DNA from 2 places in the Kitasatospora sp. NPDC002965 genome. Region 1 is predicted to be linked to the other one. Evidence: riboswitches for the same ligand, from Rfam matches in the RefSeq annotation. Region 1 holds a riboswitch; the other holds the start of a gene.

Region 1 (7,343 bases):
AGATGCACCCCCGCTCCCCGGACTGGGATTCCGAGATCCGTTTCTTCATCGAGAAATGCCGAGCCGGCGCCGACTACGCGATCACCCAGATGTTCTTCGACGTGGAGAATTACCTGAGATTCCGGGACCGCCTCCTGAAGGCCGGATGCTCCGTTCCGATCATTCCGGAGATCATGCCGGTGACCACCATCCGGTCACTCGAACGCATTCCCACCCTCAGCACCGCGGCCATTCCGGCGCATCTCGCCGAGCGGATGCTCGGCGAGCGGCACGATCCCGCCGCGGTGCGCGCCGTCGGAATCGAGTACGCCACCGAAATGTGCCGCAGTCTCCTGGCCGAGGGCGCCCCCGGCCTGCATTTCATGACCATGAACTTCTCCACGGTCACGACGGAGATCTACCAGAACCTCGGCCTGCCCGAATCCGGCTGAGGGACACCGCCGGGGGCGGGCGCGGCCGGAGTGCCGCGCCCGCCCCGGGCCTCCCCGCCCGGCTCAGCCGGCCAGGTCGTCCCGCAGGCGACGGGCGGCGGTGACGAGGCTCTCCAGCGAGGCCCGGGTCTCGGTCCAACCGCGGGTCTTCAGTCCGCAGTCGGGGTTGACCCAGAGCCGCTCGGCCGGAATCGCCGCGAGCCCGGCACGCAGCAGTTCCACCGCCTCGTCGGCGCTCGGCACACGCGGGGAGTGGATGTCCCACACGCCCGGCCCGACCTCGCGCGGGTAGCCGGCCGCGGCCAGCTCACCGGCGACCTCCATGTGCGAACGGGCCGCCTCCAGCGAGATCACGTCGGCGTCCAGCTCGTCGATGGCCGTCATGATCGCGCCGAACTCGGCGTAGCACATGTGGGTGTGGATCTGGGTGTCGACCCGCACGCCCGAGGTCGCGAGGCGGAAGGCGACCGTGGCCCAGTCCAGGTAGGCCGGGCGGTCGGCGGAGCGCAGCGGGAGCGTCTCGCGCAGCGCCGGTTCGTCGACCTGCACGACGACCGCGCCGGCGGCCTCCAGGTCGGTGACCTCGTCGCGCAGGGCGAGGGCGACCTGGAAGGCCGTGTCGGCGAGCGGCTGGTCGTCCCGGACGAAGGACCAGGCGAGCATGGTGACCGGCCCGGTGAGCATGCCCTTCACCGGACGGTCCGTCAGGTCCTGCGCGTAGCGGAACCAGTCGACGGTCATCGGGTGCGGGCGCGAGATGTCACCGGCCAGCACCGGCGGGCGGACGTACCGGGTGCCGTAGGACTGCACCCAGCCGTGCCGGGTGGCGAGGTAGCCGGTGAGCTGCTCGGCGAAGTACTGGACCATGTCGTTGCGCTCGGGCTCGCCGTGCACCAGGACGTCCAGGCCGGCCTTCTCCTGGAAGGCGATCACCTCCCGCACCTCGGTCCGGATGCGCTCCCGGTACGCGGCCGGGTCGATCCGCCCGGCGGTGAGGTCGGCCCGGGCCACCCGCAGTTCGGAGGTCTGCGGGAACGACCCGATCGTGGTGGTCGGCAGCAGCGGCAGGCCGAGGCGGGTGCGCTGGGCCTCGGCGCGCTCCGGGTAGGCCTGGGCCCGGCGGGCGTCCGCCTCGGTGACGGCCGCGGTGCGGGCCCGCACGGCGGGGTCACGGGTGATCGGGGAGTTGGCGCGGGACGCCAGGTCGGCGCGGTTGGCGGCGAGTTCGGCGGTGATCGCGCCGGTGCCCTCGCGCAGGCCGCGGGCGAGCAGGGCGACCTCGTTGGCCTTCTGCCGCGCGAAGGCGAGCCACCGGGCGATCTGCGGGTCGAGGTCGCGCTCGGCGGCGGAGTCCAGCGGGACGTGCAGCAGCGAGCACGACGCGGCCACGTCGACGGTGCCGGCCAGCCCGAGCAGGGTGGCCAGGGTGGAGAGCGACCTCTCCAGGTCGTTGATCCAGATGTTTCGGCCGTCCACCACACCGGCGACCAGCCGCTTGCCGGGCAGGCCGCCCGCGGCGGCCAGGTCGCCCAGGTTGGCGGCGGCCGGGCCGGTGAAGTCCAGGGCGAGGCCGTCGATCGGGGCCCTGGCCAGCACGGGCAGGGCGGCGCCCAGGCGGTCGAAGTAGCTCGCGACCAGCAGCTTGGGCCGGTCGGTGAGAGCACCGAGGTCGCGGTAGGCGCGCGCGGTGGCGTTCAGTTCCGCGGGGGTGCGGTCCTGGACGAGCGCCGGCTCGTCCAGCTGGACCCAGGCGGCGCCGGCCTCGTGCAGGTCGGCGAGGAGGGCGGCGTAGACGGGCAGCAGCCGGTCGAGCAGGGTGAGCGGCTGGAAGTCCTCGGGGACGCCCGGGGCGGGCTTGGCGAGGAGCAGGTACGTGACCGGGCCGACCAGCACCGGACGGGCACTGTGGCCGAGGTCCAGGGCCTCGCGCAACTCCGCGACCGCCTTGGCGGAGTTCGCGGTGAAGACGGTGTCGGGGCCGAGTTCGGGCACCAGGTAGTGGTAGTTGGTGTCGAACCACTTGGTCATCTCCAGCGGCGCGACGTCCTGGGTGCCGCGCGCCATGGCGAAGTAGCCGTCCAGCGGGTCGGCCTCGACCGCCGCCCGGTGACGCGGCGGGATCGCGCCGACGGCGACCGTGGTGTCCAGCACGTGGTCGTAGAGCGAGAAGTCGCCGGTGGGCACCTCCTGGACGCCCGCCCCGGCGAGCCTGCTCCAGTTCTCCAGACGCAGGTCGGCGGCGGTGGCCAGCAGGGCGTCGGCGCTCACGGCGCCCTTCCAGTACCCCTCGATCGCCTTCTTGAGCTCACGGCCGCCGCCCTGGCGGGGGTATCCGTACACGGTGGCCAGGGTTGCCGCGGCTGCGGACTTCGCTGTCAAGGGACTCTCCTTCGCGAGCCTGTCTGTGGCCCCGGTGACGGGACGGAGGCGCGAAGGGGTGACGAACCGGGCGGGACCGCGTGCGCACGAGAAGCGCCGGATCCGCCTGGTATGTACGCCGACCCGCCCACGAGGTCACCGGGATGTCCGCGCGCGAACGGGTCGCGTGCGGGCAACGGGCAGGTCTTCGGACTCGTGGACACGCCCGCCCGAAAGGGCGGACACCTACTGGCCGTCGCTTCCCAGACCCGACCGGGCCCAGTGCGTATGACGGCGGTCGTTCCCACTCACCGCTGCGGGGCAGTCCCGGATTCCCACCGGGTTCCCTCTTACGACGCGCCTGCCTGGTGGGCAGGGCGAACCAGCTGCCCGCCCAGCTTAGGGCGAATCCGGTACCGGGAGAACACAAGGACACCAGGACGTCCACATCCTGAGACGCCGCCAGGGCCCCGGACGGGCGGCGGAGGGCCGGACGGCACAGGACAGGACAGGACCGGCCGGTGCGGGTGCCGGCCCGCCGTCCCGGAACCCCGCGCCCCGGCCGTGCCGCTACTCGTCGGAGAGCACGAAGGTCCGACCGCACCCGGGCGTGGACCGCAGGTGACCGGGCACGGGTCCCCGGACGCGGCCGGCCCGGTCGCGCTCGGCGCCCAGCACGACGGCCGCGTGGACGGCGCGGGCGGCGCGGGATCCCCAGCGGGACCGGGGGCCGCCGAACGGCTCCGCCTCCCGGCCGGGACCGGTCCGCCGCACCGCCACGCAGACCGCGTCCGACGGCGTCCCCGAGCAGTCGTACCCGGCTTCGAGCAGCGCCTGGACCTTGGCCTCCGTCACGGTGGCCACGAGGTTGACGGCGGCCGCGTCCGAGAGGGCCACCGGAACGACGACCACGATGTTGATCGTGCCGGGAACGAGCGCGTCGCCGGGCGCGTCGCCGTCGGCGGGCGCCGACGCCCAGGTCGGCACGCCGATTCCGGTCGTCACCACCGCGGTGACGCCGTGGTCGCGGGCCCAGGTGAAGGCGTCCACCCGGGCGGCGGTCATCAGCCCGACGCCCGGACCCCGCAGCCCCAGGTCCTCCGCCAGCTGGGCCAGGTGCCGGTCCGGGTCCGTCCTGCCGTACCCGGCCCGGACCTGGGCGTTGACCAGCCACTCCCGCTCGCCCAGGCCGCCGCCCAGCACGGCGCTGCTGAGCATCCGCCAGCCGGGTCCGGCCCGCCACACCAGGAGATGGCGGCACTCACCGTCCTCCGGGCGGCCGGACCGCTCGATCACCACGGGGTCGCCGAAGACCCCGTCGTCCACTCCGGGAGGGCCCGCCTGCTGCTGCGGGATTGCCATGAACGATCCACCTTCGGGCACGTGGGTGAGCGGCCGACCGGCCAGGCGATCAATCCTAGGCACAGGGCGACGCCGCACGGATCGACGGAGCCCCCGGCGGACGCCGGACCCCGTGCCGGGCGAGCGGGCACGGGGTCCGGCGGTCGGTGCGCCGGTGCCGGTCGGTTCGGCCGGGGTGCGCCGGTTCCGGTCGGTTCGGCCGGGGTGCGCCGGTTCCGGTCGTGCGGCCGACGCGGTCGGTTCGGCCGGGGTGCGCCGGGGTGCGGTCAGCCGTTGGCGGGGGGCGTACCGCCGAGGGCGAGGGCGTCGGCGGCGATCAGCCGGGCCCGGTCGGCGGGGACGGTCCGGCCGGACTGGTTCTCGGCCCACCGGGCGAGCGGCCCGTACTGGCCCTGGCCGAGCATCACGGTCAGGGTGGCGACGGCGTTGCGGTCCGCCCCCGAGGTGAGGACCAGCGAGGCCAGACCGGTCGGCGTGGCCGCGACGGTGAACTCGGCCGTCGTCTCGGCCCGCCCGCCGGGGCCGGTCGCCTCCGCCCGCAGGGTGTGCCGGCCGAGCGCGAGCGCCGTGGTGTCGAGCGCGGTGCCCGGCGTGAGCTCGGCACCGTCCAGGGTCAGCCGAACGGAGTCGGCGCCGCGTGCCTGCACCGCGGTGACCGGCTGCTGGGCACGGTCCAGGGTGGCCCCGGCCGCCGGGGAGGTGATCGCCACGGTGGGTGCGGCGGGCGGCGCGACGGCGCCGGCCTGCTGCCAGGCGGAGTTCCAGCCGGCGAGCTCCGCCGGACGGTTGGTGATGATGCCGTCGACGCCGGCGGCCTCCAGCGCCTTCCACCGGGCGGCCGCGTCGACCGTCCAGACGTTGACCGCGACGCCGGCCGCGTGCAGGTCCTTCACCACGCCGAGCCGGGCGGAGACGGCGCCGTCCGAGGGGTTGTAGGCGGCCAGGCCGAGCTCCCTGGAGATCGCCACCGGGTCGGCGTCGAGGGTGCTGCGCAGCAGGCCGAGCGGCAACTCCGGTGCCAGCTCGCGGGTGTGCCGCAGGGCGTCCACCTCGAAGCTCTGGACGAGGACGCGGCCCGCCATCCCGTGGTCGCGCACCTCCTTGACGATCCGGGCGACCTCGTCGCGGCTGTGCCGGCCCTTGATCTCCAGCAGCAGGTTGCCGCCACGGGTGCGCAGATCCTCCAACTGCGCCGCGAGCGTGGGCACCCGGGCACCCGCGTAGGCCGGGCCGAACCGGGAACCGGCGTCCAGCGCGTCCAGTTGGGCGGAGGTCAGGTCGCGGATCCGCCCCTGGCCGTCGGTGGTGCGGTCCACCGTGTCGTCGTGGAGGATGTACGGCACGCCGTCCTTGCTGGGCTGGACGTCGTTCTCGATCCACTCGGCGCCACCGCGCCGGGCGACCTCGTCCGAGACCAGGGTGTTCTCCGGTGCCGCGGAGGAGGCGCCACGGTGGGCGAAGACGGTGAGCGGGGAGCCCGCCGGCCGGAGCAGGCCGCCCGGGGCGAGCGCGGTCACCCTGAGGTCGTCGAACGACACCTTCGCGCCGTTGACGACGAGCGCCTGGCCGCCGTCGGCGCTGCGGGCGACCTGGGTGGTGCGGGCGGCCTCCCGGCCGTCGAAGATCCAGCGGGCGGTGGTGCCGTGCACCTCGACGGCGATCCGCACGTCGCGGCCGGTGCCGGCGGCGACCGGGGCGGCGGCGGTGTCGGTGACGAGCCAGCTGTTGGCGGTGGTCCGCCGGGCGAACTCCAGGCCGTTGGCGGCGGTGGTGCCGGTCCGCACGGTGGCGATCGACCACGGGGTGGCGCCGCTCGCCGGGACGTCCAGGCCGAGCGCCGCCCAGCGGGCGTTGTCCACGACGGACTCGAAGCGGGCGGTCGCCTCGATGCGGAAGTCGTCGAGGTGGCGGCCGAAGGTGATCCGGCTCTGCTGGCCGGAGTTGGCGGAGGTGCCGACCAGCCGGCCGTTCGCCACCTTCCAGTCGCCCTCCACGGCGGTCCAGCCGGCGGGGAGGGAGGTGCCGGAGAAGCTCTCGGTCACCACGACGTCACCGGGGGCGGGGGCCGCGGCGGCAGCGGCGAGGCCGGGGGACCCGGCGGGGTCGTCGGGGGACCCGGGGCCGGACGCGGCGGGGCCGGAGGTGGCGGCGGGCGGCTCGGCGGAGGCGGCGTTCGGGGCGCTCAGCGCGACGGTGCCCAGGCCCAGCGCGGACGCGACGAGGGCGGCGAGCACGGCGGTGTGCCGGCCCGCGCTCGACCGGAGGTCGCGCCGGTCGTCGGCCGAGGTGCCGGGGCGGTTGCCCGGGCGGCCGCCGGGGCGGTTGCCGGGACGGACGGCGGGTGACGCGGCGGACGGGCTGCCGGAGCTGACGTGGTGACTCTGTGTCATGCCCGGCACGCTAGGGGACGCTCCCCGAACCGGAAGCCACTTCCCCGGGAACCGTTCGTGACCATTGCGAAACTCCACGCCGCACGGCCGTACCTCACCGAACCCGCCGACCGGACCGGCGCGTTGTCCTCGCCGAGTCCTCGGACCCGCCCCGGCGGTAGCGGGTCCGCCCCGGCGGTAGCGGGTCCGCGGCGTGCTCCCGACGGCGGGGGCGAGCGCGGCGACGCGCCGTCGGGCACCGTCCGCACGCCTCAGACGAAGGACCGGGTCGCCGTGATGCCGCCGTCGACGGGGAGCGTCACCCCGGTCACGTACGAGGACCGGTCGCTGAGCAGCCAGGCCGCGGCCTGGGCGACCTCGGTGGCGCTCGCCGGGCGGCCGAGCGGGGTGAAGCGGGCGACGGCCTCGCCGAAGGCCGGCCCGGCGGTGAACAGCGGTTCGGCGGACGGCGTCCGGACCACCCCGGGCGCGATCGCGTTGGTCCGGACGCCGTGCCGGGCGTAGTCGGTGGTGGCCGCCTTCACCAGACCGGCGAGCCCGTGCTTGGCCGCCTGCTGGGTGCCGTCCCCGAACCCGCCCACCAGGCCGCCGACCCCGCTGCACAGCACGATCGAGCCGCCCCGGCCGCCCGCGAGCATCGCCCGGAGCTGGGCCCGCAGGCAGAGCCACGTGCCGCGGAGGTTGACGGCGTGGACGGCGTCCCAGTCCTCCTCGGTCCGCTCGGCGAGCGGGGCGGGCATCGGGCCCGAGCCCGCGTTGTCGAAGGCGGCGTCGAGCCGGCCGAAGGAGTCCAGCGCGACCT
Region 2 (7,343 bases), on a different contig from region 1:
CCGGTCGTTGCGGACGGCGGAGACGCCGGCCAGCGGCGGGAAGGTCTTCAGGAACTTCCGCTTGGCCTCGGCGTCCGGGGTGCCGTAGTTGTTGATCACGATCACCTCGGGGTCGCGCTGGACCACGCTCTCCCAGCCCACCGTGGTCCAGGAGTCGGCGACGTCGCCCATCACGTTCCGGCCGCCGGCCTTGGAGATGATCTCCTCCGGCGCCGCGAACTTCCCCGAGGTGAACGGCTTGTCCTCGCCGCTGTCGTAGAGGAACACGCCGGGGCGGTACGCCGGCTCCGGCACGGCGGCCACCTGGGTCCTGAACTCGGCGATCAGCTTGTCGGCCCGGTCCCGCACGTCGAAGATCTCGCCCAGGTTGGCGAGGTCCGTGTAGAGCGCGTCCAGCGGGGCCATCACGCCGCGCTCCGGGCCCTTGCCGCTGCGGCAGGACTCGCTGAGCACGTAGGAGGCGACACCCAGGTCGGCCAGGGCCTGCGGGGTGACGCCGCTCGCGTCGTCGAAGCCGTAGTGCCAGCCGGCGAAGACCAGGTCGGCCTTGGCCTCCAGCGCGATCTCCTTGGTGATCTGCTTCTTGGAGAGCCAGGTGGTCCGCTGGTAGCCGTCCTTCCAGGCGACCTTCTCGACGTCGCCCTTGTCGTCCGGCATGACGTAGCCGGCCATCCGGTCCTCCAGCCCGAGCGCGAGCATCAGCTCGGTGATGCCGACGTCGTTGGTCACCGTCCGTGCCGGCTTCTGCCGGAAGGTGAGCTCGGTGCCGCAGTTGCGGACGGTCACCGGGTAGTGGGCGGAGGCGGTGGCGCCGTCACCGCTCGGGGCTATCTCGGCGCCGCAGCCGGTGAGGGCGAGGGCGAGCAGGGCGGCGGCGGCAACGGCTTTGGTACGCATGGCGGTTCCTTGCTGGATCAACGGGGGGTCACTTGGCGAGTCGGTCGAAGAGCAGCTGGACGGCGCCGGTCCCCGGGTGCCGGACGGGCGTCGCGCGGACCCCGAACACCTCGGCGAGCAGGCCGGGTTCGAGCACCTCGGCGGGCGGTCCGGAGGCGACGATCCGCCCGGCCGCGACCACGTACAGCAGGTCGCAGTGGCCGGCCGCCAGGTTGAGGTCGTGCAGCGCGGTGAGTACCGTCGGCCCGGCCTCCCGGACCAGCGCCAGCACCTCCAACTGGTGCGCGATGTCGAGGTGGTTGGTGGGCTCGTCGAGCACCAGCACCTTCGGTTCCTGGACCAGCGCGCGGGCGATCAGCACCCGCTGCTTCTCGCCGCCGGACAGGCTCAGGAAGCCCCGTTCGGCGAGGTGGGCCGCACCCACCCGGCGCAGCGCCGCGGCGCACCGCTCGCCGTCGCCGGCGGCGGGCCCGGCGGCCGGGCCGCGCCGGTGCGGCAGCCGGCCCATGGCGACCACCTCGGCCACGGTGAAGTCGAACTCGGCGGAGTGCTCCTGGGGCAGCGCGGCGACCCGCCGGGCGGCCTCGCGCGCGGTGAGCGCGTGCAGTTCCTCGCCGCCCAGCCGGACGGCCCCGGCGGCGGGCCGCAGCGCCCGGTAGACGCAGCGCAGCAGCGTGGACTTGCCGCTGCCGTTCGGTCCGACCAGGCCGACCACCTGCCCGGCGGCGGCGGTCAGGGTGACGTCGTGGACCAGCCGGAGGCCGGCCAGCTCGACCGAGACGCGGTCGACGGCGAGGTCCAGGGCGGGGTCCGCGGTGAGGTCGGGGACGGTCGTGCGGACGGCCCTCATCGGCCACCTCCGAAGGAGTAGCCGCGGCGGCGCATCAGCAGCAGGAAGCAGGGCACCCCGAGGGCCGCGGTGACCACCCCGACCGGAAGTTCGGCCGGGGCCAGCAGGGTGCGCGAGACGATGTCCACCCAGACCAGCAGCAGGGCCCCGGCGAGCGGCGCGATCAGCAGCACCCGGCGGTGGCCGGCGCCGACCAGCATCCGCACCACGTGCGGGACCATCAGCCCGACGAAGCCGATCGCGCCGCTGACCGCGACGACCGTGCCGGTGACGGCGGCGGTCACGACGAACAGTTCGCGGCGCAGCCGGTCCGGGTCGACTCCGAGCGAGGCGGCCGTCTCGTCGCCCATGGCGAGCGCGTCCAGCCGCCCGGCGGAGCAGATCAGGTGGGTCAGTCCGGCGAGCACGGTGACGGCGGCGATCGGCACCGAGCCCCAGGTGGCCCCGCCGAGGCTGCCGAGCAGCCACATCATGGCGGAGCGGGCGGCCTCGCCGCGGGCGGCGGCGAACACCATCAGCGCCGTGACGGCGGAGAAGCCGTAGGACATCGCGGTGCCGGTCAGCACCAGGCGCAGCGGGGTGAGGCCGTAGGCGGTACGGGCCGTCAGGTAGACGAGCACCATGGCGAGCAGGGCCGCGCCGAAGGCGGAGACGGAGAGCGCCCAGACGCCGAGCGAGGCGAAGGCGCCCAGCATGAGCACGGCGTTGGCGCCGACCGAGGCGCCGGAGGAGATGCCGAGCACGAAGGGGTCGGCCAGCGCGTTGCGGACCATCGCCTGGACCGCGACCCCGGTGGCGGCCAGTCCGGCGCCGACCACGGCGGCGAGGACGGCACGCGGCAGCCGGATCTCCCAGACGATCGCGTAGGCGGCGGCCTCGTCGGCCTCCAGCCGGCCGCCGGTCAGGCCGGCGCCGAGCAGTCGCAGCACCCGGGCCCAGCCGAGTCCGGAGGAGCCCACCGCCACGGCGCAGACCAGCGAGAGCAGCAGGGCCGCGGCCAGGCCGGCGGCCAGCGGCGCGGTGGGTGTCCGGCGTGTCCCGGGCGCGGGCGGCGCGGCGGCCGGTATCGGGGGTGCGGTGGCGGTGGTGCTCACAAGCGGCGCGCCTTCGCCTCGGGCCGGGGCGGCGCGGGGCGGCACGTCCGGGCGGAGGGTACGCCGGGGCGGCATCCCCTCGCAGTCCACGGCGAGTTGTCGGGAGGTCGGCGCCCCGGGGCGGTCGGACTCACGGTGCGGGGCACCGTTCACCGTTGCGGGTCAGCGCCGGATTCGCACCGGCTTCCCCTCGGGACGCCCAGGCAGCATAACAAGCGCTCCGGTCAGGTAACCCTTACCGGGCCGGGTGCGGACGCGGACCGCCCGGGCAGGTCGCGGACGCGGGCCTGGGCGGCGGCGGGGCCCGACCCGCGGAGAACGCACGGCCGCCCCCGTCCGGCGGTGCGGACGGGGGCGGCCGAGGGGTGCTGACCGGGGGTCAGCCCTGCTTGGTCTCCCAGAAGATCTTGTCGACCTCGGCGATCAGGTCGAGCAGCGCCTGGCCGGTGGCCGGGTCGGTCGACGCCTTGGCGGCCGAGGCGGCCTTCAGGGTGTCGTTGATCAGCTGGTGCAGCTGCGGGTACTTCTCGAAGTGCGGGGCCTTGAAGTAGTCGCTCCAGAGCACCGAGATGTGGTGCTTGACGGCCTCCGCGCGCTGCTCCTTGATGATGACGGCGCGAGCGCGGAAGTGCGCGTCCTCGTTGGCCTGGTACTTCTCCTGGGTGGCCTTCACCGACTCGGCCTCGATCCGCGCCTGGGCGGGGTCGTACACGCCGCAGGGCAGGTCGCAGTGGGCGTGCGCGGTGGCACGCGGTGCAAACAGACGAGAGAACATGGGAGTCCTTCCTTAGATCGTCTTCCCGCGGCCGAGATTACCCCGCCGGTCGCGGGGTTTCGCGATCGGGCGGCGGGCCTAGGGCAAAAGGCCGAGCCGGAACCCGGCCAATCCGGACACCGGCGGGTGACGGTCCGTACGGCAGACTTGGGAGCCGAGGACGCGGGCGCGAGCCGGGAGGACGAGTCGTGGCACGGAGCGCGGAACCGGAGGACGGCGCCCCGGGGGGCGGCGCGCCGTTCGGGCTGATCGACGTGGCGGGCGACTCGATGGTGCCGACGCTGCGGGAGGGGGACCAGCTGCTGGTCCGGTACGGGGCACGGATCAGGCCGGGCGCGGTGGTGGTGTTCCGTCACCCGTTCCAGCAGGACCTGTTGGTGGTCAAACGGGCCGACGCCCGGCGCCCCACGGGCTGGTGGCTGCTCTCCGACAACCGGCCGGTCGACAGCGACAGCCGCAGCTACGGCGCGGTCCCGGACGAGCTGGTGCTCGGCCGGGTGCTGCTGCGGCTGCGCCCGCGCCCGGCCTGGCTGGCCCCCGGCCGCGGGCTGGAGCGCCTGCTGCTCTCCACCCCGCTGGCCCGGATCCCCGGCCTGGCCCGGCGCTGCGGCGTCTGGGTCCGCCCGGAGGAGATCCGGGGGAGCCGGGCGTAGGTCCGGGCCCTCAGCCCTGGCCGGCGGTGGCGGCCTCCTGGGCCTCCAGCCGCTTGCGGGCCCGGTAGGCGGCGACGTTGGCGCGGGTCGCGCAGCGGTCGGAGCAGTACCGCCGGGACCGGTTGGTCGAGGTGTCCAGGTAGGAGTTGCGGCAGGGTGCGGCCTGGCAGATGCCGAGCCGGTCGGCGCCCGTCTCGGTCAGGTGGACGGCCAGGCCCATGCAGGCGACGGCGCTGAAGTGCGCGGTGGCGGTGGGGGAGTTGTCGGCGAGGTGCAGGTGCCAGCGGGGCCGGCCGGCGGCGTCCAGGTAGTCGTGGCCGGAGACCAGCGGGCTGACCGGGAACTCCATGAGCAGGCTGTTCAGCAGGTCGACGCTGCGGAACTCGTCGCCCTCGGCGGCGGCCTCGAAGACTCCGCGCAGCCGGGTGCGGACGGCCCGCAGCCGGGGCAGGTCGGATTCGTCGGCGAGGTCGCGGGCCCGGGACGAGTCCGAGAACAGTCCGCGCACCGCATCCACCGAGGTCAGCGAGTCGGTGCCGCGCTCGGGCTCCTCGGTGTTCACCAGCCGGACGGCCAGATCGGCGTACGAGGCGAGCTCCACGGGGGTCCTTCCAGGGGTTGGTAACGGGCTGACTGCGTCCAGCCTATTACCTGTGCGGGGAAAACGTCGGCGCCCGGCAGGGCGGGCCTGCCGGGCGCCGACGTGGACGTGCTCAGAGCACCTTGGAGAGGAACGCGCGGGTGCGTTCGTGCTGCGGGTCGGTGAGGACCTGGCGCGGGTTGCCGGACTCGACGACGACGCCGCCGTCCATGAACACCAGCGCGTCGCCGACCTCGCGGGCGAAGCCCATCTCGTGGGTGACGACCACCATGGTCATCCCCTCCTCGGCGAGGCCGCGCATGACGTCGAGGACGTCGCCGACCAGCTCGGGGTCGAGTGCCGACGTGGGCTCGTCGAAGAGCATCAGCTTGGGCTTCATGGCCAGGGCCCGGGCGATCGCCACCCGCTGCTGCTGGCCGCCGGAGAGTTGGGACGGGTAGTTCTTGGCCTTGTCGGCCAGACCGACCCGCTCCAGCAGCGCCATCCCGCGTTCCCGGGCGGAGCTCCTGCTCTCGCCCTTGACCTGCACCGGCGCCTCGATGACGTTCTCTATGGCGGTCATGTGCGGGAACAGGTTGAAGCGCTGGAAGACCATGCCGATGTCGCGCCGCTTCAGCGCGACCTCGCTGTCCTTGAGCTCGTAGAGCTTGTCGCCCTTCTGGCGGTAGCCGACGAGGTCGCCGTCCACCCAGAGCCGGCCGCCGTTGATCTTCTCCAGGTGGTTGATGCACCGGAGGAAGGTCGACTTGCCGGAGCCGGAGGGGCCGATCAGACAGAACACCTCGCCCTGCTTGACCTCCAGGTCGATGCCCTTGAGGACCTGGACGGTGCCGTAGGACTTGTGGACGTTCTCGGACCGGACCATCGGGCCGCCCTGGGCGGCGTCGGCGGTCGGCTTGGTCAGATCGGTCATACGTGACCACCTCCCTCAAGCCCCGGGACCACGTCGGACTGGGTCTTCGGGGTGGGCTTCCCGGCGAACAGGCCCCGCAGTCGCTGCAGCGGGGTGGGCGGGAGGGTCCGGTTGGAGCCGCGGGCGTAGTGCCGCTCGATGTAGTACTGGCCGACGGTCAGCACGGAGGTGAAGGCGAGGTACCAGAGGCTGACCACGATCAGGATCGGGATGTTCTGGTAGTTCCGAGAGTAGATGATCTGACCGGCGCGGAAGATCTCCTCCAGGGAGATCACGGAGACCAGCGAGGTGGTCTTGAGCATCGAGATGGTCTCGTTGCCGGTCGGCGGGATGATCACCCGCATGGCCTGCGGCAGGATGACCCGCCGCATGGTCTGGAACTGGCTCATGCCGAGCGCGTGCGACGCCTCGGCCTGGCCCTCGTCCACCGACTGGATGCCGCCGCGGACGATCTCCGCCATGTAGGCGGCCTCGTTCAGGCCGAGGCCCAGCAGGGCGGCGACGAAGGTCGGGATCAGCACGTTGGTGGACTCGGACCAGAACTCCGGTCCCCACGGCACGCCGATCGAGAGCTTGGCCCAGATCAGGCCGAGGAAGTTCCAGAAGACCAGCTGCACCAGGACCGGCGTGCCGCGGAAGATCCAGATGTAGATCCAGGCGGTGCCGGAGAGCAGCGGGTTCCGGGAGAGCCGCATCACCGCGAGGATGATGCCGCCGACCACACCCATGATCATGGCGAGCGCGGTCAGCTCCAGCGTGACGAGCATGCCGTGCACGATGCTGTCGTGGAAGAGGTACTTCCCGACGATGTCCCACTTGAAAGCGGGGTTGGTGAAGAGGGCGCTCAGCAGCATCGCGCCGAGGACGGCGATGACGACGGCGCCCGCCCAGCGTCCGGGGTGGCGGACCGGGACGGCCTTGATGGTCTCAGGCCGTCCCTTCTCCGCGTGCCCCTTGTCCAGAGAATTCACGGTGTGGCCTCGGGGGAGAGAGGAATCCGGCGGAGGGTCAGCTGACGGCGCCGTTGAGCGTGGACTTGTCGAGGGCGCCGGCCTCGACGCCCCACTTGGCGAGGATCTGCTTGTAGGTGCCGTCGTCGATCAGCGACTGGACGGCGCCCTGGACGGCCGGGGCGAGCGCGGAGCCCTTGGCGAGCGCGATGCCGTAGGGGGCCGAGTCGTAGGTGGAGCCGAGCTTCTCCAGCTGGCCGCCGGACTGCTTGATCGCGTAGTCGACGACCGGGGAGTCGGCCATCATCGCCTGGTCGCGGCCGGAGACCACCGCGTTGGTGACGTCGGTCTGCAGGTCGAACTTGTCGCCGTCGTTCACGACACCCGGCTTGCCGGCCTTGACGCAGGCGGGGCTGCGGGTGTCGGTGATCTCCTGGGCCTGGGTGGTGCCGGTCTGGACGGCGATCTTCTTGCCGCAGAGGTCGTCGGCGTTGATCTTGTCCGGGTTGCCCTTCTTGACCGCGATCGCGCTGCCGGCGTTGAAGTAGGTGACCAGGTCGACGGTCTGCTCGCGCTCCTTGTTGTCCGTGAGGGACGACATGCCGAGCTG

What was found. Region 1 has a riboswitch for cobalamin ahead of metE (5-methyltetrahydropteroyltriglutamate--homocysteine S-methyltransferase). Riboswitches for the same ligand answer to the same signal wherever they lie in the genome.
Region 2: it holds a riboswitch for cobalamin, as region 1 does, so the genes downstream of both, ABZY91_RS03075 (iron ABC transporter permease) here and metE (5-methyltetrahydropteroyltriglutamate--homocysteine S-methyltransferase) in region 1, are expected to answer to the same signal.

The regions. Positions count from the first base shown of each region.
Region 1 is NZ_JBEXNT010000148.1:7,996-15,338, reverse strand. Features, by position in the region: gene metF (methylenetetrahydrofolate reductase [NAD(P)H]) at 1-431, shown strand, start outside; gene metE (5-methyltetrahydropteroyltriglutamate--homocysteine S-methyltransferase) at 495-2,810, opposite strand; cobalamin riboswitch at 2,971-3,191, opposite strand; gene ABZY91_RS35950 (adenosylcobinamide amidohydrolase) at 3,360-4,151, opposite strand; gene ABZY91_RS35945 (glycerophosphodiester phosphodiesterase family protein) at 4,418-6,541, opposite strand; gene ABZY91_RS35940 (SDR family oxidoreductase) at 6,793-7,343, opposite strand, start outside.
Region 2 is NZ_JBEXNT010000004.1:49,815-57,157, reverse strand. Features, by position in the region: gene ABZY91_RS03085 (ABC transporter substrate-binding protein) at 1-897, opposite strand, end outside; gene ABZY91_RS03080 (ABC transporter ATP-binding protein) at 926-1,699, opposite strand; gene ABZY91_RS03075 (iron ABC transporter permease) at 1,744-2,841, opposite strand; cobalamin riboswitch at 2,943-3,079, opposite strand; gene sodN (superoxide dismutase, Ni) at 3,221-3,616, opposite strand; gene sodX (nickel-type superoxide dismutase maturation protease) at 3,805-4,269, shown strand; gene ABZY91_RS03060 (CGNR zinc finger domain-containing protein) at 4,280-4,870, opposite strand; gene ABZY91_RS03055 (amino acid ABC transporter ATP-binding protein) at 4,983-5,735, opposite strand; gene ABZY91_RS03050 (amino acid ABC transporter permease) at 5,780-6,754, opposite strand; gene ABZY91_RS03045 (ABC transporter substrate-binding protein) at 6,792-7,343, opposite strand, start outside.